Regions from separate parts of the Mesorhizobium sp. M1423 genome, predicted to be linked through region 3. Evidence: predicted binding sites of a transcription regulator. Region 3 holds the regulator's gene; each other region holds the start of a gene.
What was found. Region 3 encodes HrcA, which represses chaperone genes, less so after heat shock. Its sites were predicted from a motif close to GTTAGCACTCNCNNNNNGNGAGTGCTAAC; they were not measured.

Region 1 (5,806 bases), on a different contig from region 3:
CTTCGTGGTCCGCCACCTCATGGCGCAGAACCAACGGTACGATGACGCCGCCAAGTAGCGGCCCCAGTTGCCGCCGCTCGGAGATAAGCTTGACCGCACCATGCAGGCACTGACGGCGCTTGTGCGTTCGGGCAAGAATCGCATTCAGCTGGCGCTGATCAGCGACGAGACGCGATAAGGGTCTGGTGCCGCGCTTGCGCGGGGTGCCGAGGATTGGCAATCGTCACATGGGACGCTTGTCCGCGATCTTTTTCGGGTCGCGGCCTATCGTGCCGGCGTCGGCTTTCCTGTGCTTGTCGGCAAGCCTGCGAATGCGATCGAAGCGGCTTTCCTCTGCCACTTTGGTCTTCGTGGCTGCATTTGGCTTCGGGACGAATGCGATCATGGATCGATCTCCTTGCCGATGGCGCGCGCCGGGGAATATCCCCCGGCGGCTGTCTTTCAGGCTTGTTTCCGGCAGCGGCTGGTCAATAGCCCATGCCGCCGGGCGAAGCAGCGGCTTCCTTGGCTGAAACGTCTGTGATCATGGCCTCAGCAGTGATCAGTAGCGCCGCAATCGAGCCCGCGTCCTGCAGCGCCGTCCGCACCACCTTCGCGGGGTCGACGATGCCGGCCTTGATCATGTCGACATAGACCTCGTTCTGGGCATCGAAGCCCTGATTGTGGTCCTTGCTGTCGGCGAGTTTGCCGACGACAATCGAACCTTCGACGCCGGAATTCTCGGCGATCTGCCGGATCGGCGCTTCGAGCGCTCTCGACACGATCGAAATGCCCGCCGTTACATCGGCATTGGCTCCGGTCAGCCCGTTCAGCACAGCCTTGGCGCGCAGCAACGCGACGCCGCCGCCGGGAACGATGCCTTCCTCGACGGCCGCGCGGGTGGCGTTCAGCGCATCGTCGATGCGGTCCTTCTTTTCCTTGACCTCGGATTCGGTGGCGCCGCCGACGCGGATGACGGCAACGCCGCCCGCCAGCTTGGCGAGACGTTCCTGCAGCTTCTCCTTGTCGTAGTCGGAAGTGGTTTCCTCGATCTGCCCCTTGATCTGCTGGACGCGCGCCTGGATGGTGGCCTTCTCGCCGGCGCCGTCGATGATCGTGGTGGTGTCCTTCTCGATCAGCACGCGCTTGGCGCGGCCGAGCATGTCTATGGTGATGTTCTCCAGCTTGATGCCGAGATCCTCGGAAATCATCTGTCCGGCAGTGAGCACGGCGATGTCTTCCAGCATCGCCTTGCGGCGGTCACCGAAGCCAGGCGCCTTGACGGCCGCGACCTTGAGGCCGCCGCGCAGCTTGTTGACGACCAGCGTCGCCAGCGCTTCGCCCTCGACGTCCTCGGAGATGATCAACAGCGGCCTGCCGCTTTGCACCACGGCTTCGAGGATGGGCAGCAGCGCCTGCAGATTGCCGAGCTTCTTTTCGTGGATGAGCACGTAAGGGTCCTCCAGCTCGGCGCGCATCTTCTCGGCATTGGTGACGAAATAGGGCGAGAGATAGCCGCGATCGAACTGCATGCCTTCGACGACGTCGAGTTCGGTTTCGGCGGTCTTGGCCTCCTCAACGGTGATGACGCCGTCATTGCCGACCTTGTCCATCGCCTTGGCGATCATGGCACCGACGCTGGTGTCGCCATTGGCGGCAATGGTGCCGACCTGCGCGATCTCGCCTGAGGACTTGACCTTCTTGGCTCGAGCCTGGATTTCCTTGACGACGGCGGTGACGGCAAGGTCGATGCCGCGCTTGAGGTCCATCGGGTTCATGCCGGCGGCAACGAATTTGGCGCCCTCGCGCAGGATGGAAGCGGCAAGCACCGTGGCGGTGGTGGTGCCGTCGCCGGCGAGGTCGTTGGTCTTCGAAGCCACTTCGCGCACCATCTGTGCGCCCATGTTCTCGAACTTGTCGGAAAGTTCGATTTCCTTGGCCACCGTCACCCCGTCCTTGGTGATGCGCGGCGCGCCATAGGCCTTGTCGATGATGACGTTGCGGCCCTTAGGGCCGAGCGTCACCTTGACGGCGTTGTTGAGGATTTCGACACCGCGCAGCATGCGGTCACGCGCGTCGGTGGAAAATTTGATTTCTTTGGCAGACATGATTTTTTCCAGTTCGGTTGGTTGTGGCAAGACGCTTGCAGCGCGCCTGAATCAAAGCTTGGAGCATCCTTTGCGCGCCCGGCAGGGCGCGCGGCATTCCAATCAGGCGGCCTTCTTGGTAGCCACGCTCTTGTCGATGATACCCATCTCGCTCTTGTCGATGATGCCCATGATGTCGGCCTCCTTCATGATCACAAGGTCCTCGCCGTCTATCTTGACCTCGGTGCCGGACCATTTGCCGAACAGGATGAGGTCGCCGGCCTTGACGTCGAGCGCCATCAGCACGCCGCTTTCGTCCCGCGCGCCCGGCCCGACGGCGATCACTTCGCCTTCCTGCGGTTTTTCCTTGGCATTGTCGGGGATGATGATGCCGCCCTTGGATTTGGTGTCGCTTTCGGCGCGCCGAATGACGACGCGATCGTGGAGTGGCCGGAATTTCATGGGGACTCTTTCTGGGGCCGGCTTAGGCGGCCGCCCCTCTCTATAGGCGCCTTGGCACTCGATTGATAGGAGTGCCAAAAAATATTCATGGGGTATGTCAAATATTGAATGAATTATTTTGCCTGGCTATCCCTTGGTGTTCGGGCATTGCCGAATATTAATGAAATTGAATTTCTGTCTTTGAACACCTATTTTATGGTGAAGTTCACACTCACGACTTTCGCTGCAAGGGAGATTTTACCGATGGCCGAAGGCAATCAGAACATCATGGAAAAAGCTCAGGCTCGCTTCATGGAAAATCAAAAGAAAACGGCGGAGCGGAACAAAGCAACTGCCGAATATCTCTCGGAGGCCAAGGCCAGGGCTATCAAAACGGCAAGATTGAGGGAATTGCGACTGGCCAAGGAAGAGGCGGATCGCGCGGCGGCAGCTCTGAATCCGGTCGCCCCAAAGAGGAAGCGGGCGCCGCGGACAGTCAAGCAGGCCGTATCCGTATCGAGGGAGGCCAAATCATGAGCCTGACATTTCCCAATCCCAGCCGCAGCTACGACGAGGCAAGCAAACGCATCCGCTTCGTCGGCCATGACGGCATGTTCCAGATTTCCTTCTCTGTCGCAACCGATGCCATCTCCAAAGTGCAGCCGGGAACGGCGGCCTCGGAAGCTACCTATCTGGCGGCCTTCGACACGGCTTCCACCTCGATCCACGATGTCGCCAGGAATGCCTATGCCCGCACCCGCAGGAGCATATATGTGCTGACTGCGGCCGATTTTCGCTAGATCCGTCGCGATCCGTCCACAAGACGCTTTCTCGGGGCTTCCGATCCGCCTTCGCCCGCCGCGATGTCACGACTGTTCAGCCGATCGACCATCGCGTGCGCATCGCACGTGTTCATGCCGACCATGGATTGCTGCTTGAGCTCGACAGGCTGGCCGGTGAAGACGTAGAAGACGGTCCAGCTGTGAGGACGTCCCATACGCAGCGCGTAGCGGTTTGCCATCTTGGCATCCTTTAGTTTCCGCCCGATCGATGAATGTCGCTCGGTCAGGCTTGGGCGACGAAGAATATTGCCGCCAGGACAAGCACCGTCCACAAAACGACGAACAGCTTCAGGGCCAGGCTACCGTGCGCCGAGAGCAGCTCCCGAGTGCGGTTGACCAAATTCTTGATGGTCATCGACATGGTCGGCGCCGCAATCGCGACCGGCCGCGCCCTGACCCCAAGCTTTCCGAAAACAGGCAGCAGCGATGGCTCGCGCACGAAAACGACCTCGAATGTTTGGAAACCAGACATCTTCATAGCATCGTTCTTCGAACGCCCTGCACGCCAAATGAATTCGCGTCACCCTCAAGGGCGTCCGTGACGCGAAAGGCCGCGGCGTCGCGGGTTCCAGTAGCAGGGCTTATTCCCGAGATCATGAAGGTTCATAATCCGTATGAGACGCGCTGATTCGCGCTTTGCCGGGATGCCGCCATGCAACGCAGCTACGCAGCAGGGAGGTCGACGCGACGGGCGAGGGGAAAGACAATGACCGCGCCACCCGTCGAATTGCAGAAGGCCATATTCGAGGCAGTGAATGGCGATCCCGATTTATCGGCGGCACTGGGCGACGCAAGATTGTTCGACCGTGCGCCGGAAAATGTTGCGTTTCCCCACATGACCTTCGGCCGCACCAGCGTTTACGACTGGGCTACGGGCACGGAGAACAACGCCGAGCAGTTGCTGACGCTGCATGTCTGGTCGAAGTCCGAGGCCAGCAAGGAAACGCTCGACATCATGGACCTGGTCAGCGCCCGCTTGCGAGATGCGGCACTCTCGCTTGGCGAACATCGCCGCGCCTATCTCAAGCTCGAATTCGCCGAAGCCCGCTACGACGAGGACCTTTCGGCCCATCACGGGCTGCTGCGTTTCCGCGCCATGATCGAGGATGAGGGCTGACCGCCGGGCACTTTCCGTAAGAATCGGGCAATTTTGTTCTTGCTTTGTGCCGGCAGCTATGCTACTAATTTCACTATGGTGCTGATTGGCGCCAACGACCCGCCGCCGAGCGGGTTTTTTTGTTTCAGGTCGGTTCGCCTGAACCTGCCTTCGGTTGCCGGATCGATTGTCCCGGATCGATTGTCGAAGTCGGCGCACACCTGAAGCGATTGCCTTCTCCGCCAAATGATGCCGGTTGTCGGCGAAGGATCGGAGGGCTAGGTTAAACTTTGGCGATTTCGCGAGACGGGCGGCGAGATGGCAATCCGGTAATCTCGCGCTTCAGGGGTGTGGCGGGCATGCATTCGAGCGTTCACCGTTCATATCACGTTCAGCACCAGCGCGTTAGAACGCTGACCATGAACATCCTTTGCTCCCACTTCCGGACCGCGGCACTGGCGCTCTCAGCCGCCGGTCTGCTTGCGTCGCAGGCGATGGCGATCCCCGTTGTCGTGCCCGAGCAGCCCCAACCGGTCGTCCTCGCCGCCTCGGACTGCTATGCGATCGGCCAGCAGGTGGCCGAGCAGAATGGCGGCACCCTGGCCAAGGCCTCGCAGTCGACACGCGGCGGCCAGCCGGTCTGCGTCATCGTCGTGCTGGTTCCGGGCAAAGAAGGGCAGCGTCCGCGTCGCTCGGAGATCGTCGTTCCGCTGAACTGAACCGTGCCGTTTCCCAGTCTGCCGGAATCGGCCTATATCTGAACAGCTTCAACAGGCCTCCCGCATGCGCGTACTCGTCGTCGAAGATGACAAGGATCTCAACCGGCAGATCGGCGACGCGCTGGTCGATGCCGGCTATGTCGTCGATCGCGCTTTCGACGGCGAGGAAGGGCACTTTCTCGGCGACACCGAGCCCTACGATGCCGTCGTGCTCGACATCGGCCTGCCGCAGATAGACGGCATCAGCGTGGTCGAGCGCTGGCGCCGTGGCGGCCGCAAGATGCCGGTGCTGATCCTGACGGCACGCGACCGCTGGAGCGACAAGGTTGCCGGTATCGACGCAGGCGCCGACGACTACGTCACCAAACCTTTCCACATCGAGGAAATCCTGGCCAGGGTGCGGGCCTTGATCCGGCGTGCCGCCGGGCATGCCTCGTCGGAGCTGACCTGCGGACCGCTGCGCCTCGACACCAAGGCCTCCAAGGCCGACGTCGATGGTGTTCCGCTGAAGCTGACCTCGCATGAATTCCGCCTGCTTGCCTATTTGATGCACCATATGGGCGAGGTGGTGTCCCGGACCGAGCTGGTCGAGCATCTCTACGACCAGGATTTCGACCGCGATTCAAACACGATCGAGGTCTT
Region 2 (5,806 bases), on a different contig from region 3:
ACCGATGCCATCTTCCAGGCTCACTATTCCGAGGACCGGAAGAAGACGTTTTTCCACTCGAGTTCCTACACGGCCAATCCGATTGCCTGCGCGGCAGCACTCGCCAATGTCGAGATCTGGCGTGACGAGCCGGTGGCCGAGCGGATCGCCACCCTGAGCGCGAGGCAGGCCGCCGGGTTTCGACGCTTTCGCGACAATGCCAACTTCACCGACAGCCGCGCGATCGGCACGATCCTGGCTCTCGACCTGCGCGCCGGCTCTGCCGGCTATCTGGCCGAGATCGGACCTAAGCTGCGGGCCTTTTTCCTCGAGCTCGGCCTGCTTGTGCGCCCGCTCGGCAATGTCCTTTATCTCATGCCTCCCTATTGCGTCACCGGCGACGAGCTCGATCGGCTCCATGACGCGATCGAGGAGGCCGGCGAACGCTTCGGTTCGAGCCCATGAGCAGGTTGTCGCGCCTTCTCGGGTTTGGCCATCATGCGCCTGGCCGAAAGGTGGCGAATGCCGAAATCGAGAACAATCTCGGCCTCGAACCGGGGTGGATCGAGCGGCGTACTGGAATTCGGTCGCGCTTCTGGGCAACGGATGAAGACACGCTGTCTGGTCTTGCTGCCCAAGCCGGCGCCATGGCGCTGGCCAGCGCCGGCATTGCGCGCCACGACATCGGTCTGCTGCTGCTTGCCACCTCGACGCCCGATCACCTCCTGCCGCCCAGCGCGCCCCTGGTCGCACATCGGCTGGGGCTCGGCCGCGCCGGCGCTGTCGATCTGACCGGCGCCTGCGCCGGCTTCATCTATGCGCTGATGTTTGCGGACGGATTTACCCGCCTGCACGGCAAAGCGAGCCTTGTTATCGCCGCCAATATCCTCAGCCGCCGCATCAATCCCTCTGAGCGCGCCAGCGCCGTGCTGTTTGCCGATGCCGCCGGCGCCCTCGTGATCGGTCCCTGCGAGGATACTGATCGGGGGATTCTCGGTGCCTCCGTGGATTCGGACGGCTCGCGATACGGGCTGATCCAGATTCCCGCAGGAGGAAGCAACAAGCCGTTCCACGGTGACCTCGACCTCGAGCAAACCCGAATGACGATCACCGACGGCCGTGAAGTGTTTAGCAACGCCGTAGACATGATGACTGCCTGCTCGCTGGACGCACTCGCCGCAGCCCGCATGCGGCCGCAAGACATCGATCGGTTCGTGCCGCATCAGGCCAATGCCCGCATTTTCGATGCGGTGGGGCGAAACCTCGGCATTGCGGATGAGACGATCGTGAAAACGATCGCCGAATATGGCAACTCTTCCGCCGCGACGATCCCGCTCTCACTGTCGCTCGCCAATCAAGCGGAGCCGTTTCGGCCGGGCGAGAAAATACTCCTGGCGGCGGCAGGTGCGGGACTCAGCGGCGGGGCGCTCGTCGTCGGGATTTAGCCCAGCGAAGCTGCTCACTGGCTCTGTGAGATGAATAGGACAACGGGACCAATGCGAAAAATAGTCGCCGGCAAGCTGCACGGCATCCACGTCACCGAAGCAAACCTCAACTACCACGGTTCGATAACGCTCGACCCTGACCACTGCGAAGAAGCCGGGATCCTTGCCAATGGATTCGTGGAGACATGGAGCAAGACTTCCGGCGCGCGAATCTCGACCTATGTCATCCTCGGCGAGCGCGGCTCTCGATGCTGCATCCTCAACGGCGCGGCCGCCCGGACCTGCCAGCCAGACGACCAGATCATTGTCTGCAACTCCATCCATCTGGACGAAGCGCACATTCCTCTCTGAAGCCGCGGATCGTTACGTTCGTCATCAACAATGTCGTCGGCTTCTCGCCGATGGAAATGCGCTGACGCGGACCGCGTTGACCATTACATCGGCAGGGGCGCTTCAGCAGAACTTTCGCCGGTTGATGGAGCAGCAGGAACTGGTGGAGGAGACCGGCGAAAGTGCTCTGATACCGGCGGTCGGCCGGCGAAGCCTTATCGCTTCCGCCACCATGTCCTCGACGAAACGGCGGTCGCCCGGACAAAATTGCCGCTGGCACGGGCTTGACTTCTTTTATACTCAACGTAGAAATATACCCTTATAATCAATTCGATTATAACGAGAAATTCATTCGCACCGTCCGAACCCACGGTCTCGCTCGGGGGGAACTGTGGGTAAGAAACAACGCATCGTCCTGCTGGCAGCTGTTTTGGCGTCTGCCTTTGGCTTTTTTTGCTGATCCTGATCCTGCAGATGGTCAGTTTTTTGGTTGACTAGGCACGCGCAAGCGGGATGGATCGCGCAGAGACACGCGGAAGTTTTTTCGCCAGCGAAACCCAGTCGCGCCAGCAGGGTGGGCGCCACGTCCAGTGCCACCGACCATGCGAGATGCCGATTGTTGGCGCGTCTGTCAGTTCGCGCGGCCATATTCATTCTGGTGCCGATCTGTTGCCTTTTCTGCTTTTCCCATGCGTTTTAGGCCGAGCCATTTGTGAAGCGGGCGGTCGATGGATCTGCGCCTGGCGATTGCCTGCCGTTGCCTGCTTGATCTGGGCGGCATAATCCGAGAGCGAACGCTGCAACCGCGGTTCGAATTGCGCGAAGTTGAACCGACTTCATCCGCCGTCAGGAACTGGTGGGTTGCGCCGGGAAAGCCGGCGACCATCACAAAGTCGCCTTCCTTGACGCCTTCACAGGCTATGGGTAGCCAACTCTTCGGCCGGTAAGGCACATTGTCGCGCGCATATGGCCGGGAGGAACCATCAGGAGCGACATAGGCGCGATAAAAGCCGAAGTCGCCTGTGTGGCGCGGCCACATCCAATTGTCCGTTTCGCCGCCGAAGTTACCGATGCCGAGCGCGGGCGCATAGACAAGGCGCACGTCCTCGATTTCGTTCGTCCGCCGACGTAGCCTTGACCGTTCAGAGCAAGGCGATGGCAGTTGCTTTGGCCAAACATTTCAAATTCGAGTTCATGCTGACTGTCCCTCTCATCTTGCCTCCTGTTCTCCGCAGATTGGATTGGTGACCATCGGGTGGCCGGAGTCCTGGCGCCCGCGCGGCGGCCACACCGTAAATACCGAGTGGACCGTTAACGCAGGAATCCTGATGGCGCTCACCTCTCATTATATCGGTCGCGCGCAACGTTTGCGGATCATCCGCTGCACCGATCGTGCCAAATGAATAAGCCTTCAATTACAAATGGTGAGCCTCCCCATCCATGTCCTATCTCCGACGTCTTTCACGTAAAAGGCTCGGTGCTTCCACGCTCGTTTGCTCTTCGCCCGTCCCTCTTCCGTCTTGACTAGCAGGAGCCTACGGCCTATCTCACTGCCGCGTTAGCACTCGCTTCTGGTGAGTGCTAACCACGCTCCGGCAACGGAGAACCGTTCAACATCCGCACCAGGGAAATCCAAAAATGGCAAAGTCGAATTTCCGGCCGCTTCATGACCGCGTGGTCGTTCGCCGCGTCGAGTCCGAAGCGAAGACCGCCGGCGGGATCATCATCCCCGATACGGCGAAGGAAAAGCCGCAGGAAGGCGAGATCATCGCCGTCGGTTCCGGCGCCCGTGACGAGGTCGGCAAGCTCGTCCCGCTGGACGTCAAGGCCGGCGACCGCATCCTGTTCGGCAAGTGGTCGGGCACCGAAGTCAAGCTCAATGGCGAAGACCTTCTGATCATGAAGGAATCCGACATCATGGGCATCATCGGCTGAATATCGGCCTCACCCTCGTTTAAATCTTCGGGCTCAATCCAAGCCCCTGCCAGGAGCTAAAAATGGCTGCCAAAGACGTAAAATTCTCCCGCGACGCTCGCGAGCGCATGCTGCGCGGCGTCAACATCCTCGCCGACGCGGTGAAGGTCACGCTCGGCCCCAAGGGCCGCAACGTCGTCATCGACAAGTCGTTCGGCGCACCGCGCATCACCAAGGACGGCGTCACCGTCGCCAAGGAAATCGAGCTTGAAGACAAGTTCGAGAACATGGGCGCGCAGATGGTTCGCGAAGTTGCTTCGAAGACCAACGACATCGCCGGCGACGGCACTACGACCGCGACCGTTCTGGCACAGTCGATCGTCCAGGAAGGCCACAAGGCGGTTGCCGCCGGCATGAACCCGATGGACCTCAAGCGCGGCATCGACCTCGCCGTCGCCGACGTCGTCGCGACGCTGATCAAGAACGCCAAGAAGATCAAGACCTCGGAAGAGGTTGCCCAGGTCGGCACCATCGCCGGCAATGGCGATGCTTCGGTCGGTTCGATGATCGCTGAAGCGATGCAGAAGGTCGGCAATGAGGGCGTCATTACCGTCGAGGAGGCCAAGACCGCCGAGACCGAGCTCGAAGTCGTCGAAGGCATGCAGTTCGACCGCGGCTATCTCTCGCCCTACTTCGTCACCAATGCCGAAAAGATGGTTGCGGATCTGGAAGACGCCTACATCCTCCTCCACGAGAAGAAGCTCTCCAACCTGCAGGCCATGCTGCCGATCCTCGAGGCTGTCGTGCAGACCTCGAAGCCGCTGGTCATCATCTCCGAAGACGTCGAAGGTGAGGCCCTTGCCACGCTGGTCGTCAACAAGCTGCGTGGCGGCCTGAAGATCGCTGCCGTCAAGGCGCCGGGCTTCGGTGATCGCCGTAAGGCCATGCTGGAAGACATCGCCATTCTCACCGGTGGCCAGGTCATCTCCGAAGACCTCGGCATCAAGCTCGAGAATGTCGGCCTCAACATGCTCGGCCGCGCCAAGAAGGTGTCGATCTCCAAGGAGAACACCACCATCGTCGACGGCGCCGGCAAGAAGGCCGAGATCCAGGGCCGCGTCGCCCAGATCAAGCAGCAGATCGAGGAGACCACCTCGGACTACGACAAGGAGAAGCTGCAGGAACGTCTCGCCAAGCTGGCGGGCGGCGTTGCCGTGATCCGCGTCGGCGGTGCGACCGAAGTGGAAGTCAAGGAAAAGAAGGACCGCGTCGATGACGCCCTCAACGCGACCCGTGCGGCCGTCGAAGAAGGCATCGTTCCCGGCGGCGGCGTCGCCCTGCTGCGGGCTTCGCTGGCCATCACCGTCACCGGCGCCAACTCCGACCAGGCCGCCGGCATCAGCATCGTGCGTCGCGCGCTGCAGGCTCCGGCCCGTCAGATCGCGGCCAACGCCGGTGCGGAAGCTTCGATCGTTGCCGGCAGGATCCTTGAGAACAAGGGCGCGACCTTCGGCTACAACGCCCAGACCGGCGAATATGGCGACATGATCGCCATGGGTATCGTCGATCCGGTCAAGGTTGTGCGCACGGCCCTGCAGGACGCGGCCTCGGTCGCCGGCCTGCTGGTCACCACCGAAGCCATGATCGCGGAGGCTCCGAAGAAGGAGTCCGCTGGCGGCGGCATGCCGGCTGGTATGCCCGGCGGTGGCATGGGCGGCATGGGCGGTATGGATTTCTAATCCAGCCACCTATCAACCTACAGCGGAAAGGGCGGCAGCAATGCCGCCCTTTTTTGTGTGCCGAGCATGATCGACAGCTTTAGACGTGCAAGTCCTCTACCCAGCCTGATGGCGGCGAAGCGCAACGGCGTCGTCGTGAGACGGGGTCTGGCCGTGTCCTTTCGTTCAGCCGCTGGTCGAAACTCGTGCTGCCTTCCGCCGTGCCGTCGATCTTTACAGGGCTGCGAGAAGGCCTTGCCAACGGCTGGCAGACCCTGGTTGCGGTAGAACTCATCGCATCGTTCGAAAGGCTCCGATACCTGATCGCCTATGGTCGTCAGCTCTTTCAATTGGAACTCGTTCTTTCGGCCATGATCGTGGTCGGCCTGACCGGATTGGGACCCACGGCCTGCTCACGCT
Region 3 (5,806 bases):
TCGGCGAATTCGCGCAATTTGCCGGCATTGTGGCTTGCGACGACGATCTTATGCCCATCAAGCGAATGAACAATTGGCGAATGAACAGTCTGCGAATGCATCAGATGCCCCAGATTCTTGGCTCGGCGAATTCGATCGAATTGCCCGAGGGGTCGCGAATATAGATCGAGCGGCCGCCTTGCGGCCACTCGAACTCGCTTTCGATGGCGATGCTCTTTGCTTCCAGGTGCGCTTTCCAGCGCACGATCTCGTCGGCGCTTGCGGCGAAACAGAGATGGCCCTCGCCGACGGCGCCATGCGGCGGCACTGGCAGCCTGGCGTCGGCCGGCGGCGGCACTTTCGTCGCCTCGGCATTGAAGATAAGCAGCACGCCGTCGCCGCAGCGGAAGAAGAGATGCCTGCCCTCGACCTTGCCGAGCGGATCGAGCCCGAGGACGCCCGAATAGAACCGTTCCGCGGCAGCAAGATCCGTTACGTAGAGTGCTGATTCCAGGATTGCGGAAGGAGTCACAGGATCGTCACCCTCATCGTCATAAACTGAAGATCAGTCCACCGCCATCTGCTGCAGGCTGACCAGGCGCTGAATGCCTTTCTTGGCCAGCCCCATCAAGGTCGCGAACTGCTCTTCCGAGAACGGTTCGCCCTCGGCCGTGCCCTGGATCTCGACGATGCCGCCCTTGCCGGTCATGACGAAATTGGCGTCGGTTCCGGCCGAGGAATCCTCGATATAGTCAAGGTCGATGACCGGCTGACCATCATGGATGCCGCAGGAGATCGCCGCAACGTGATCCTTCAGCACCTTGCCCAGGCTCGCCATTTGGCGGGCTTCCATCCAGCGCAGGCAATCGTAAAGCGCCACCCAGCCGCCGGTGATCGAAGCGGTGCGCGTGCCGCCATCGGCCTGGATCACATCACAGTCGACGGTGATCTGCTGCTCGCCGAGCGCCTGCAGATCGACCACGGCGCGCAGGGAGCGGCCGATCAGCCGCTGGATCTCCAGCGTGCGGCCGCCTTGTTTGCCGGCCGAAGCCTCGCGGCGCATGCGCTCGCCGGTCGAACGCGGCAGCATGCCGTATTCCGCCGTCACCCAGCCCTTACCGGAGTTGCGCATCCAACCCGGCACCTTTTCCTCCAGGCTGGCCGTGCACAGCACATGCGTGTCGCCGAACTTCACCAGGCACGAGCCTTCCGCATGCTTGGAGACGCCGCGCTCGAAGGAGATGGGGCGCATTTCGTCGAACTGGCGTTTGGAAGGGCGCATTCAGGCTTCTTTCTTTCTTCGGGATCTTGGCCGGCTTGTAGCCGCACTGGGCGTGAGGCGCAAAGGAAAATGGACCGGTTGCGCCGACGCCGCGGAAGTCTATATCTTCGGGCCGGAGGTTTTTGGCTCGAAATGACCAAGGCAGTCGATCCCGGTTCGCAATCGCACGTGCTCCCGTCGCACGCGCTGCAATCGCCCGCGCTTCAATCGCTCGACATGCGTTCGCGCGACATCTTCCGGCGCATCGTCGATTCTTATCTGAGGGATGGCGAGCCGGTCGGCTCGCGCAGCCTGTCGCGCATCCTGCCGTCGTCGCTATCGCCGGCCACCATCCGCAACGTGATGAGCGACCTCGAGCATCTCGGCCTGATCTATGCGCCGCATATTTCGGCCGGCCGTCTGCCGACCCAGGCTGGCCTGCGCTTCTTCGTCGATGCGTTCATGGAACTCGGTGACCTCTCCGACGAGGAGCGCCGCACCATCGAGGCGCAGGTGCGCGCCTCCGGCTCGGGCGCGACGCTGGAGCATATGCTGACCGAGGCCAGCCAGATGCTGTCCGGCATGTCGCGCGGCGCCGGCCTTGTGCTCGCCGCCAAGAACGAGGTGGCGCTGAAGCACATCGAATTCATCCAGCTCGAGCCGACCAAGGCGTTGGCCGTGCTGGTCTCGCAGAACGGCGACGTCGAAAATCGCGTCGTCGATCTGCCCGCCGGCATCACCGTCTCGCAATTGCACGAAGCCTCCAATTTCCTCAACGCCCATATTCGCGGCCGCACCCTGGCCGAAGCGCGGGTCGAGATCGCCCGCATCAAGGAAGAGACCAGGGCAGCCCTCGATACGCTTTCACAGGATCTGGTCGAGAAGGGCCTGGCGGTCTGGGCAGGCGCCGAAAGCGGGGTGCCTGGGCGGCTTATCGTGCGCGGCCGCGCCAATCTCCTGGAAAACGTCACTGCCCAGGCCGACATCGAATTGCTGCGGCATCTCTTCGAGGATCTCGAAACCCAGGACGGACTGATCCAGCTCCTCGACCTCGCCGAGGAGGGCCCGGGCGTGCGCATCTTCATCGGTTCGGAAAACAAGCTGTTTTCGCTGTCGGGCTCATCACTGGTGGTGGCACCCTATCGCGACAAGGACGCCCGCGTCGTCGGTGCGCTCGGCGTCATCGGGCCGACGCGGCTGAATTATGCGCGCATAGTACCGATGGTCGACTATACCGCGCAGCTGATTTCGCGCATGCTGCGCTAGGAGCCGCCGCGGCCTGCCGCAAGGAGAAAAAGAATGGCGCTGGAATCGTTCAAGGCCCAGATCAGCCTGCTGCTCGAAGAAATGATCAACCAGCCTGAGGATCAGCACGAGGTGCAAGAGCAGTTGCGCGAGAAGCTGCAAGAGATGCGGGCCATGGGCTTGCCGCTGCCGGCCGATCTGGTCGCGCTGGAAAAGCGCCTCGACGACGATTTCTACGCCGCCGGCAAGTGAATCGGAGTTCGGCTTCAAATCCTCGTGTGCTGGACGGCCGCTTGAACGACCAATGCCTCATCCCGTTTGCCCTTTTCGAGGCGAATCCCGGAGGACGTTGATGATCCGATCTGGCGGCTTTGCGGCCATTGCCGCTGCTCTCCTTGTTGCGACACCGGCAGCCGCCCAGCAGGCGGATCAGAAGGTGCTCAAAGGCGAAGCCGCTTTTGGCGATTGGCACGCCGACAGGCCTGGCACCCGCCGCCTGATCGGGCCGCAAGACATGCCGCCAGCCGATCCCGCCCAATCCGCGTCGAACGGCGCCGGCGTGGCGGAACGGCCCGAAAGCGCCAAGCCAGATTTGCCGCCGGGCTTTTCGGCCGAACTGATCGCATCCGGCATCGTCAATCCGCGCGTCGTGCGCGTCGCTCCGAATGGCGACCTGTTCGTTGCCAACAGCCATGCCGACCAGATACGTGTCTATCGTCTCGCCGAGGGCAGCGCCAAGCCCATCGAGAAAGCGATCTTCGCCAAGGGGCTCAGTTATCCCTACGGCATCGCCTTCTATCCGCCAGGAGACAAGCCGCAATGGGTCTATGTCGCAAACAGCGACAGCATCGTCCGCTTTCCTTATCGCGACGGTGACCTGAAGGCATCCGGTAAACCAGAAACCATTGTCGCCAAAATCCCGTCGGGCGGTCACACGACCCGCGACATCGCCTTCTCGCCGGACGGCAAGACGCTTTATCTGTCGGTTGGCTCCGCCTCGAACGTCGCCGAGGACATAGGCAAGGAGCCGGATAGCGGCCTCGACGCCTGGGCCAAATCAAAGCCGCTCGGGGCGGCCTGGGGCTCCGAGGACGGCCGTGCCGATGTGCTCGCCTTCGATCCGGATGGGAAAAATCCCCGAACTGTCGCCACCGGCCTGCGCAACTGTACGGGCATGACCGTGCAGCCCGCCACCGGCGCATTGTGGTGCGTCGTCAATGAGCGCGACGAACTCGGCGACAATGTGCCGTTCGAATTTGCAACTGTAGTCAAGGACGGCGGATTCTATGGTTGGCCTTGGTACTACATCGGCAATCACGAGGATCCGCGCCATCAGGGCGAGCGGCCCGACCTAGCCGGCAAGGCCACTGTCCCGGACGTACTGATGCAGGCGCATTCGGCGCCGATGAATATAGCCTTCTACGACGGCAACAACTTCCCGGCGGATTATCAGGGTGACGCCTTCGTCACCATGCATGGTTCGTGGAATCGTGGCGCCAGGACCGGCTACAAGGTGGTGAGGCTCAAATTCAGGGATGGCAAGCCGACCGGCGAATATGAGGACTTCATGACCGGCTTCGTTATCTCGAACGACGCCGTCTGGGGCCGCCCGGTCGGTGTCGCGATGGCCAAGGACGGCTCGCTGATCGTCACCGAGGACGGCAACGGCACCATCTGGCGCGTTACCTACGAAGACGGCCGCTCTTGAACGGCGGTGTCGCCTGCTGCGCTGGCGCAATCGAATCCGGGCCGAGGGAATTCACCCAACTTCCACATTGTGCGACAAGAGCGAATCATGACGCTCACCGGGTTCCTCGCCTATAGTGCTGCCCTCGGCATCGCCGCAGCCATCCCCGGCCCCGGCGTCACCGCACTCGTTGCGCGTGCGCTGGGTTCCGGCTTCCGCTCGTCGCTGGCCATGTCCTTCGGGCTGATGCTCGGCGACCTGACGTATCTCACGGCCGTGGTGCTCGGCCTCGCTTTCGTCGCACAGACCTTTGGCATGATCTTTCTGGTCATCAAATGGCTGGGCGTCGCCTACCTCGCTTTTCTTGGCTGGCGTTTCTGGACGAACGGCATCACGCCCGAGACGGTGGAGGGGAAGAAAGGCAAGGGCGGCTTGGCATCCAGCTTTGTAGCCGGTCTCGCCGTCACGCTCGGCAATCCGAAGACGATGATCTTCTATCTAGCCATCACCCCGACCATCGTCGATCTGAAGACGATCACGCTGGCCGATTACGGCATCCTAGTCGCGCTCACGATCGTCGTCCTGCTTGTGGTGCTGGTGCCTTATCTGGCGCTCGCGGCCAAAGCGCGCTGGTTCCTGAAGTCGCCGCGGGCGCTGAGGGCACTCAACCGCACCGCCGCCGGTTTCATGATCGGGGCGGCGGCAGCTATCGCCGCCCGCCAATAGACCTCTTTCGCCAAGCCGGCCAGGAATTGTCACGCCTTTCCAAGGCGAGGGCATTCGGCACGAACTTCACTCGGATATTTTCGATCGACAGCCTATCTTGCGCGGCGGATGGCTCTATCTTATGCCCGCCCGACTCTTGCCGCTTGACCTCTGGGAGGAAAATCAATGAACAAGCCCGCCACCCCCACACACGTGCCCGGCCGCGGCCGCATCTACAATTCGATCACCGAGACGATCGGCGACACGCCGTTGGTGCGGCTCGACAAATTCGCCAGGGAGAAGGGTGTCGTCGCCAATCTGCTGGCCAAGCTCGAATTCTTCAACCCGATCGCCTCGGTCAAGGACCGCATCGGCGTGTCGATGATCGAGGCACTGGAGGCTTCTGGGAGGATTACGCCCGGCAAGACCACGCTTATCGAGCCGACCTCGGGCAATACCGGCATCGCGCTCGCCTTTGCCGCCGCCGCCAAAGGCTACAAGCTGATCCTGACGATGCCGGAAACCATGTCGGTCGAGCGCCGCAAAATGCTGGCGCTGCTCGGCGCCGAGCTGGTGCTGACCGAAGGGCCGAAAGGCATGAAGGGCGCCATCGCCAAGGCCGACGAGCTGGCCGCGACGCTGCCCGATGCCGTCATTCCGCAACAATTCGAGAACCCGGCCAATCCGGAAATCCATCGCCGCACCACAGCCGAGGAAATCTGGAACGACACCCATGGCGAAGTCGATATCTTCGTTGCCGGCATTGGAACCGGCGGCACCATCACCGGCGTCGGCCAGGTGCTGAAGAAGCGCAAGCCCTCGGTGCATGTCGTCGCCGTCGAGCCGGAGGCCTCGCCGGTACTGTCCGGCGGCCAACCCGGCCCGCACAAGATCCAGGGCATTGGCGCCGGCTTCGCACCAAAAATCCT
Region 4 (5,806 bases), on a different contig from region 3:
ACTGGGCCAATGTAAAGACTGGGCCAATGCGGAGACTGGGCCAATGCGAGGTGCCAAATGAATCCGACCGAGAAGGCGCTGTGGTTCGTCGAAAGCCATCTGCCCGAAGCAGTCTCGCTGGACGATGTCGCCAAGATCAGCGGGGTGTCGCGCTTTCATGTGACGCGGGCTTTCGGCGCGGCTACCGGCCGTTCGGTGATGAGCTACGTCCGTTCTCGCCGACTGACCGAAGCGGCGCGCAAGCTTGGCGCCGGCGCACCCGACATCCTCTCGGTCGCGCTCGACGCCGGCTATGCCTCGCATGAGGCCTTCACCCGCGCCTTCCGCGACCAGTTCGGCACCACGCCGGAACTGGTGCGCGCACAAGGCTCGCTCGACAACCTCGATCTTGTGGAGCCGATCCTGATGGACCAGTCCTTTCTCGCCACTCTCGAACCGCCGCGTTTTGAGACCAGCCGGCCGTTTCTCATCGCCGGTCTCGGCGAGCGCTACAGCTGCGAAACCAGCGCCGGCATCCCGATGCAGTGGCAGCGGTTCGGCCCCTATATTGGCAACATTCCTGGCGAGATCGGCGACGTCGCCTATGGCGTCTGCGTCAACGGCGACGACGCCGGCAATTTCGACTACATCGCTGGCGTCGAAGTGTCCGATTTTTCGGACCTGCCGAGGGAGTTTTGGCGTGTGCGCGTGCCGGCGCAGAAATACGCCGTGTTCGCCCATCGTGACCATATCTCGACCATCCGCCGCACGGTCACCACGATCTGGAACAAATGGCTGCCAGCCTCTGGGCACGAGATCGCCGATGCGCCGGAATTCGAGCGCTACGGCCCCGAATTTGATCCGCGCAGCGGCAATGGCGGGCTGGAAATCTGGATACCGGTCAAAGGGTGAGGCACGGCAGGCCGGCGCCGAAGCGCCGGAAGCGCTGCTACAACTCCAAATTCCAGTTCTGGCCGACCAGATCCTTGCCGAAGGAATGGTGGCGCTCCTCGTTGGTCAATTTAAAGCCCGCAGCCTCATAGATGTGGCGGGCGGCGGCGAGCACGTCGTTGGTCCACAGCGTCAGTGTCCTGTAACCCGTGGCGCGGCAAAAGCCGATACATTCCTCGACCAGCCGCTTGCCGATGCCGAGACCTCGCGCCGAGGGCTCGACGTAGAGCAGGCGCAATTTCGCCACCGCGTCCGACTGGCGCACGACGAAGACGGAGCCGACGACCTCGCCTTCCCGCTCGGCGATCCAGCTGCGTTCCCATTTCGGATCGAAGGATTTGACGAAGGCACCGAGGATTTCGGCGACCAGCGCTTCATAGGTTTCGTCCCAGCCATATTCCTGCGCGTAGAGCAGGCCCTGGCGATGAATAATCCAGCCGATGTCGCCGACTTGCAGAGGCCGCAGCATATAGGGAATTTTGGGCTCGGCGCTTCCGCCCAGCAAACGCTGCACCGTCTGCATGGCTTTGACCAGCCTGTCCTGTTCGGCATCCGAAAGCCGGTCGAGCAAAGCCGCGACCTGGTCGTGCGAGCCCTGGTTCAGCGGTGCGAAGGCCTGCCGCCCGGCCTTGGTCAGCGCGATCGACGAGCGCCGCGCATCCGCCTCGATCGTGGCACGCTCGACCAGATCACGCTCCTCGAACTTCTTCAGCAGCCGGCTGAGATAACCGGCATCGAGGCCGAGATCGCGCCCAAGATCGGTGGCGGTCAGGCCATCGCGATGCGCCAGCTCATAGAGCACCCGCGCCTCGGTCAGCGAGAAGGTGCTTTTCAGCAGCCCTTCGTCGAGCAGCCCGATCTGGCGGGTATAAGAGCGGTTGAAGGCCCGCACCGCGTCGATCCGCTCCTTGCCTGGGTGATGATGAATGGTCATGGCATCCTCCTCCGGGCAAGATCAGCGATTTAGTTGACTTGGTCAAGTATCTGTTTGAAGCATCCGTTTGAAGCAATTGTCCTGATGATGCTCACCGGGCGCCTTGACTCGCGCGAGTTGCCAGACTATTTCAGCGCCACGTTAGCACTCCCCCAAGATGAGTGCTAACCATGTCCGGCGCCGCCGGACGGAGGAACTGTTCTCACCATTCTCATCGAGGAATAAAAAATGGCAAAGTCGAAGTTCCGCCCGCTTCATGACCGCGTGGTCGTTCGTCGGGTCGAATCCGAATCCAAGACCGCGGGCGGGATCATCATTCCCGACACGGCGAAGGAAAAGCCGCAGGAAGGCGAGATCATCGCCGTCGGTTCCGGCGCCCGTGACGAAGCCGGCAAGCTCGTCCCGCTGGACGTCAAGGCCGGCGACCGTATCCTGTTCGGCAAGTGGTCGGGCACCGAAGTCAAGCTCAATGGCGAAGACCTTCTGATCATGAAGGAAGCCGACATTATGGGCATCATCGGCTGAATATCGGCCTCACCCTCATTTAAATCTTCGGGCTCAATCCAAGCCCCTGCCAGGAGCTAAAAATGGCTGCCAAAGACGTAAAATTCTCCCGCGACGCTCGTGAGCGCATGCTGCGCGGCGTCAACATCCTCGCCGACGCGGTGAAGGTCACGCTCGGCCCCAAGGGCCGCAACGTCGTCATCGACAAGTCGTTCGGCGCACCGCGCATTACCAAGGACGGCGTCACCGTCGCCAAGGAAATCGAGCTTGAAGACAAGTTCGAGAACATGGGCGCGCAGATGGTCCGCGAAGTTGCTTCGAAGACCAACGACATCGCCGGCGACGGCACCACGACCGCGACCGTTCTGGCACAGTCGATCGTCCAGGAAGGCCACAAGGCGGTTGCCGCCGGCATGAACCCGATGGACCTCAAGCGCGGCATCGACCTCGCCGTCGCCGACGTCGTCGCGACGCTGATCAAGAACGCCAAGAAGATCAAGACCTCGGAAGAGGTTGCCCAGGTCGGCACCATCGCCGGCAATGGCGACGTTTCGGTCGGCTCGATGATCGCGGAAGCGATGCAGAAGGTCGGCAATGAGGGCGTCATCACCGTCGAGGAAGCCAAGACCGCCGAGACCGAGCTCGAAGTCGTCGAAGGCATGCAGTTCGACCGCGGTTATCTCTCGCCCTACTTCGTCACCAACGCCGAGAAGATGGTTGCGGATCTGGAAGACGCCTACATTCTTCTCCACGAGAAGAAGCTCTCCAACCTGCAGGCCATGCTGCCGATCCTCGAGGCTGTCGTGCAGACCTCGAAGCCGCTGGTCATCATTTCGGAAGACGTCGAGGGCGAGGCCCTGGCCACGCTCGTCGTCAACAAGCTGCGTGGCGGCCTGAAGATCGCCGCCGTCAAGGCGCCTGGCTTCGGTGATCGCCGCAAGGCCATGCTGGAAGACATCGCTATCCTCACCGGTGGCCAGGTCATCTCCGAAGACCTCGGCATCAAGCTCGAGAATGTCGGCCTGAACATGCTCGGCCGCGCCAAGAAGGTGTCGATCTCCAAGGAGAACACCACCATCGTCGACGGCGCCGGCAAGAAGGCCGAGATCCAGGGCCGCGTCGCCCAGATCAAGCAGCAGATCGAGGAGACCACCTCGGACTACGACAAGGAGAAGCTGCAGGAACGTCTCGCCAAGCTGGCGGGCGGCGTTGCCGTCATCCGCGTCGGCGGTGCGACCGAAGTGGAAGTCAAGGAAAAGAAGGACCGCGTCGATGACGCCCTCAACGCGACCCGTGCGGCCGTCGAAGAAGGCATCGTTCCCGGCGGCGGCGTCGCACTGCTGCGCGCTTCGCTGAGCATCAAGGCAACCGGCGCCAACTCCGACCAGACCGCCGGCATCAGCATCGTGCGTCGCGCGCTGCAGGCTCCGGCCCGTCAGATCGCGGCCAACGCCGGTGCGGAAGCATCGATCGTTGCCGGCAAGATCCTTGAGAACAAGGGCGCGACCTTCGGCTACAACGCCCAGACCGGCGAATATGGCGACATGATCGCCATGGGTATCGTCGATCCGGTCAAGGTTGTGCGCACGGCTCTGCAGGACGCGGCCTCGGTCGCCGGCCTGCTGGTCACCACCGAAGCCATGATTGCGGAGGCTCCGAAGAAGGAGTCGGCTGGCGGCGGCATGCCTGGCGGCATGGGCGGCGGCGGCATGGGCGGCATGGGCGGTATGGATTTCTAATCCAACCCATCAGCCTTCATGTACGGAAAGGGCGGCCGAGAGGTCGCCCTTTTTCGTTGATGGGACGGAGGATGAGAGGCGGTCCGATTCCAAAGCAAGCGGAAGCATACCCCTGACCGTTTCTTCGGCGTCGGCGCAGAACGTGAATTGCAGAGCTGGAGCGTCGGCCCTTCGGCAGGGCTCCGCGCTGGCCTCGATGCCGTGGAAGCGCGAAACGTTAATGCGCCGTGACTGCGATCTCTTTCGCCGGCAATGCCCCCTCAATCAGCGCCGCGACCTCATCGGCTACCGCCAGCACCGGGGCGCGGTCGCGGGTGGCGCGTGCGATCACCATCAGCCCTTCCAGCGATGATTCGACCAGCAGCGCCAGCGCGTGCGCGCGGCGCTCGGGCACCCCTGCCCTGACGAAGGCCGCCCTGAGCAGGCCTATCCATTGCTCGAAGGCCGACCGGCACAACTCAGCCAACTCCGGCATGTCGGTCGGCGAATCCAACACCACGGGCGCGATCGGGCAACCGAGCGTGAACTGGTTGTCTTCCAGCATGCGCGCGACCGATTGGTAGATGTGGTGGACCGCCACCGCCGGATCTTTTTCGGCAGCGAGCGCGGCGTCCAGCCTCTGCGTCACATCGGCGACGCTATCGCGCGTAACCTCGACGACCAGTTGATCCTTGCCGCCCGGAAAGTGGAAGTAGAGCGAGCCTCTCGGTGCGCCTGAGGCGCTCAATATGTCGTTGAGCGACGTGCCGTGGTAGCCGCGCTGCCTTAGCAGCAGCGCCGTCGTCTCGAGTATGCGGGTGCGGGTGTCGTTCGCCATGTCAACCTCTGTCAGGAATGAGCATTATAGGCCTTGCCTCGAATATGACAACCGGTCTATATAATATGTAGATCAGTCTATATATCAATGAGGGGCGAATGCGTAGTTATCGTCTTGAAGGAACCGGCGTGACCAAGTGCCTGGTGATGCGCGACGGGACGCAGCCGACGCCGAAGCCGCACGAGATCGTCGTGCGTGTCCGCGCCACATCGCTCAACCGCCGCGATACGATGATCCTCAACGGCACCTATCCGCTGACGCCGCGCCAAGGCGTTATCCCGCTGAGCGACGGTGCCGGGGAAGTCGTTGCCGTCGGAGATGCCGTCACCCGCTTTGCCGCCGGCGACCGCATCACCGGCAGCTATTTTGCACGCTGGATTGATGGCCGCATCAATGCCGGGCTGATCGACCAGCTTGGCTGCACGCTGGACGGGATGCTGACTGAATACGCGGTGCTCGACGAGCAATGGGCGGTGTGGCTTCCCGATCTGGACTGGCATCAAGCGGCGACACTGACCTGTGCCGGCCTGACCGCTTGGAATGCCGTGACGGCGGCCGAGATGCCGAAGCCCGGGCAGTGGGTTCTGGTCATCGGTTCAGGTGGCGTCGCGCTGTTTGCGCTGCAATTCGCCAAGCTGCTCGGCTGCCGGGTCGTGGCCGTCAGCTCGCGCGGCGAGAAGCTGGACCGGCTGCGGGCGCTGGGCGCCGACCTCGTCGTCTCGACGGCCGACATGCCGGAATGGGGTGCAGCTGTGCGCGAGCAAACCGGTGGCATCGACCTCGTCGTCGAGACCGGCGGCCCGCCGACCTTCGCGCAATCGATGATCGCCTGCGCGCTTTACGGGCGCATCGTGCTTCTCACCATACAGGATGCGAAAGGCG

Region 1: the regulator HrcA is predicted to act here: its motif matches at 2,579-2,607, upstream of NKG95_RS18860 (co-chaperone GroES).
Region 2: the regulator HrcA is predicted to act here: its motif matches at 3,312-3,340, upstream of groES (co-chaperone GroES).
Region 4: the regulator HrcA is predicted to act here: its motif matches at 2,005-2,033, upstream of groES (co-chaperone GroES).

What each region holds. Positions count from the first base shown of each region.
Region 1 is NZ_JAMYKU010000014.1:123,231-129,036, forward strand. It holds gene NKG95_RS18845 (NAD(P)H-binding protein) at 1-220, opposite strand, end outside; gene NKG95_RS18850 (hypothetical protein) at 224-385, opposite strand; gene groL (chaperonin GroEL) at 468-2,087, opposite strand; gene NKG95_RS18860 (co-chaperone GroES) at 2,190-2,528, opposite strand; gene NKG95_RS18865 (hypothetical protein) at 2,772-3,044, shown strand; gene NKG95_RS18870 (DUF1488 family protein) at 3,041-3,307, shown strand; gene NKG95_RS18875 (hypothetical protein) at 3,304-3,528, opposite strand; gene NKG95_RS18880 (hypothetical protein) at 3,573-3,821, opposite strand; gene NKG95_RS18885 (DUF3168 domain-containing protein) at 4,056-4,466, shown strand; gene NKG95_RS18890 (hypothetical protein) at 4,865-5,164, shown strand; gene NKG95_RS18895 (response regulator transcription factor) at 5,229-5,806, shown strand, end outside.
Region 2 is NZ_JAMYKU010000019.1:42,231-48,036, forward strand. It holds gene NKG95_RS22525 (adenosylmethionine--8-amino-7-oxononanoate transaminase) at 1-444, shown strand, start outside; gene bioZ (3-oxopimeloyl-[acyl-carrier-protein] synthase BioZ) at 441-1,424, shown strand; partial or broken gene NKG95_RS22535 (aspartate 1-decarboxylase) at 1,476-1,807, shown strand; partial or broken gene NKG95_RS34340 (NrtR DNA-binding winged helix domain-containing protein) at 1,879-2,042, shown strand; gene NKG95_RS22540 (S46 family peptidase) at 2,386-2,856, opposite strand; gene groES (co-chaperone GroES) at 3,393-3,689, shown strand; gene groL (chaperonin GroEL) at 3,752-5,407, shown strand; gene NKG95_RS22555 (ABC transporter permease family protein) at 5,617-5,806, shown strand, end outside.
Region 3 is NZ_JAMYKU010000015.1:60,019-65,824, forward strand. It holds gene rdgB (RdgB/HAM1 family non-canonical purine NTP pyrophosphatase) at 1-101, opposite strand, end outside; gene NKG95_RS19430 (VOC family protein) at 101-511, opposite strand; gene rph (ribonuclease PH) at 545-1,261, opposite strand; gene hrcA (heat-inducible transcriptional repressor HrcA) at 1,394-2,506, shown strand; gene NKG95_RS19445 (hypothetical protein) at 2,540-2,737, shown strand; gene NKG95_RS19450 (PQQ-dependent sugar dehydrogenase) at 2,838-4,193, shown strand; gene NKG95_RS19455 (LysE family translocator) at 4,281-4,898, shown strand; gene cysK (cysteine synthase A) at 5,064-5,806, shown strand, end outside.
Region 4 is NZ_JAMYKU010000024.1:86,291-92,096, reverse strand. It holds gene NKG95_RS25885 (GyrI-like domain-containing protein) at 58-891, shown strand; gene NKG95_RS25880 (bifunctional helix-turn-helix transcriptional regulator/GNAT family N-acetyltransferase) at 929-1,864, opposite strand; gene groES (co-chaperone GroES) at 2,093-2,389, shown strand; gene groL (chaperonin GroEL) at 2,452-4,107, shown strand; gene NKG95_RS25865 (TetR/AcrR family transcriptional regulator) at 4,325-4,924, opposite strand; gene NKG95_RS25860 (zinc-dependent alcohol dehydrogenase family protein) at 5,023-5,806, shown strand, end outside.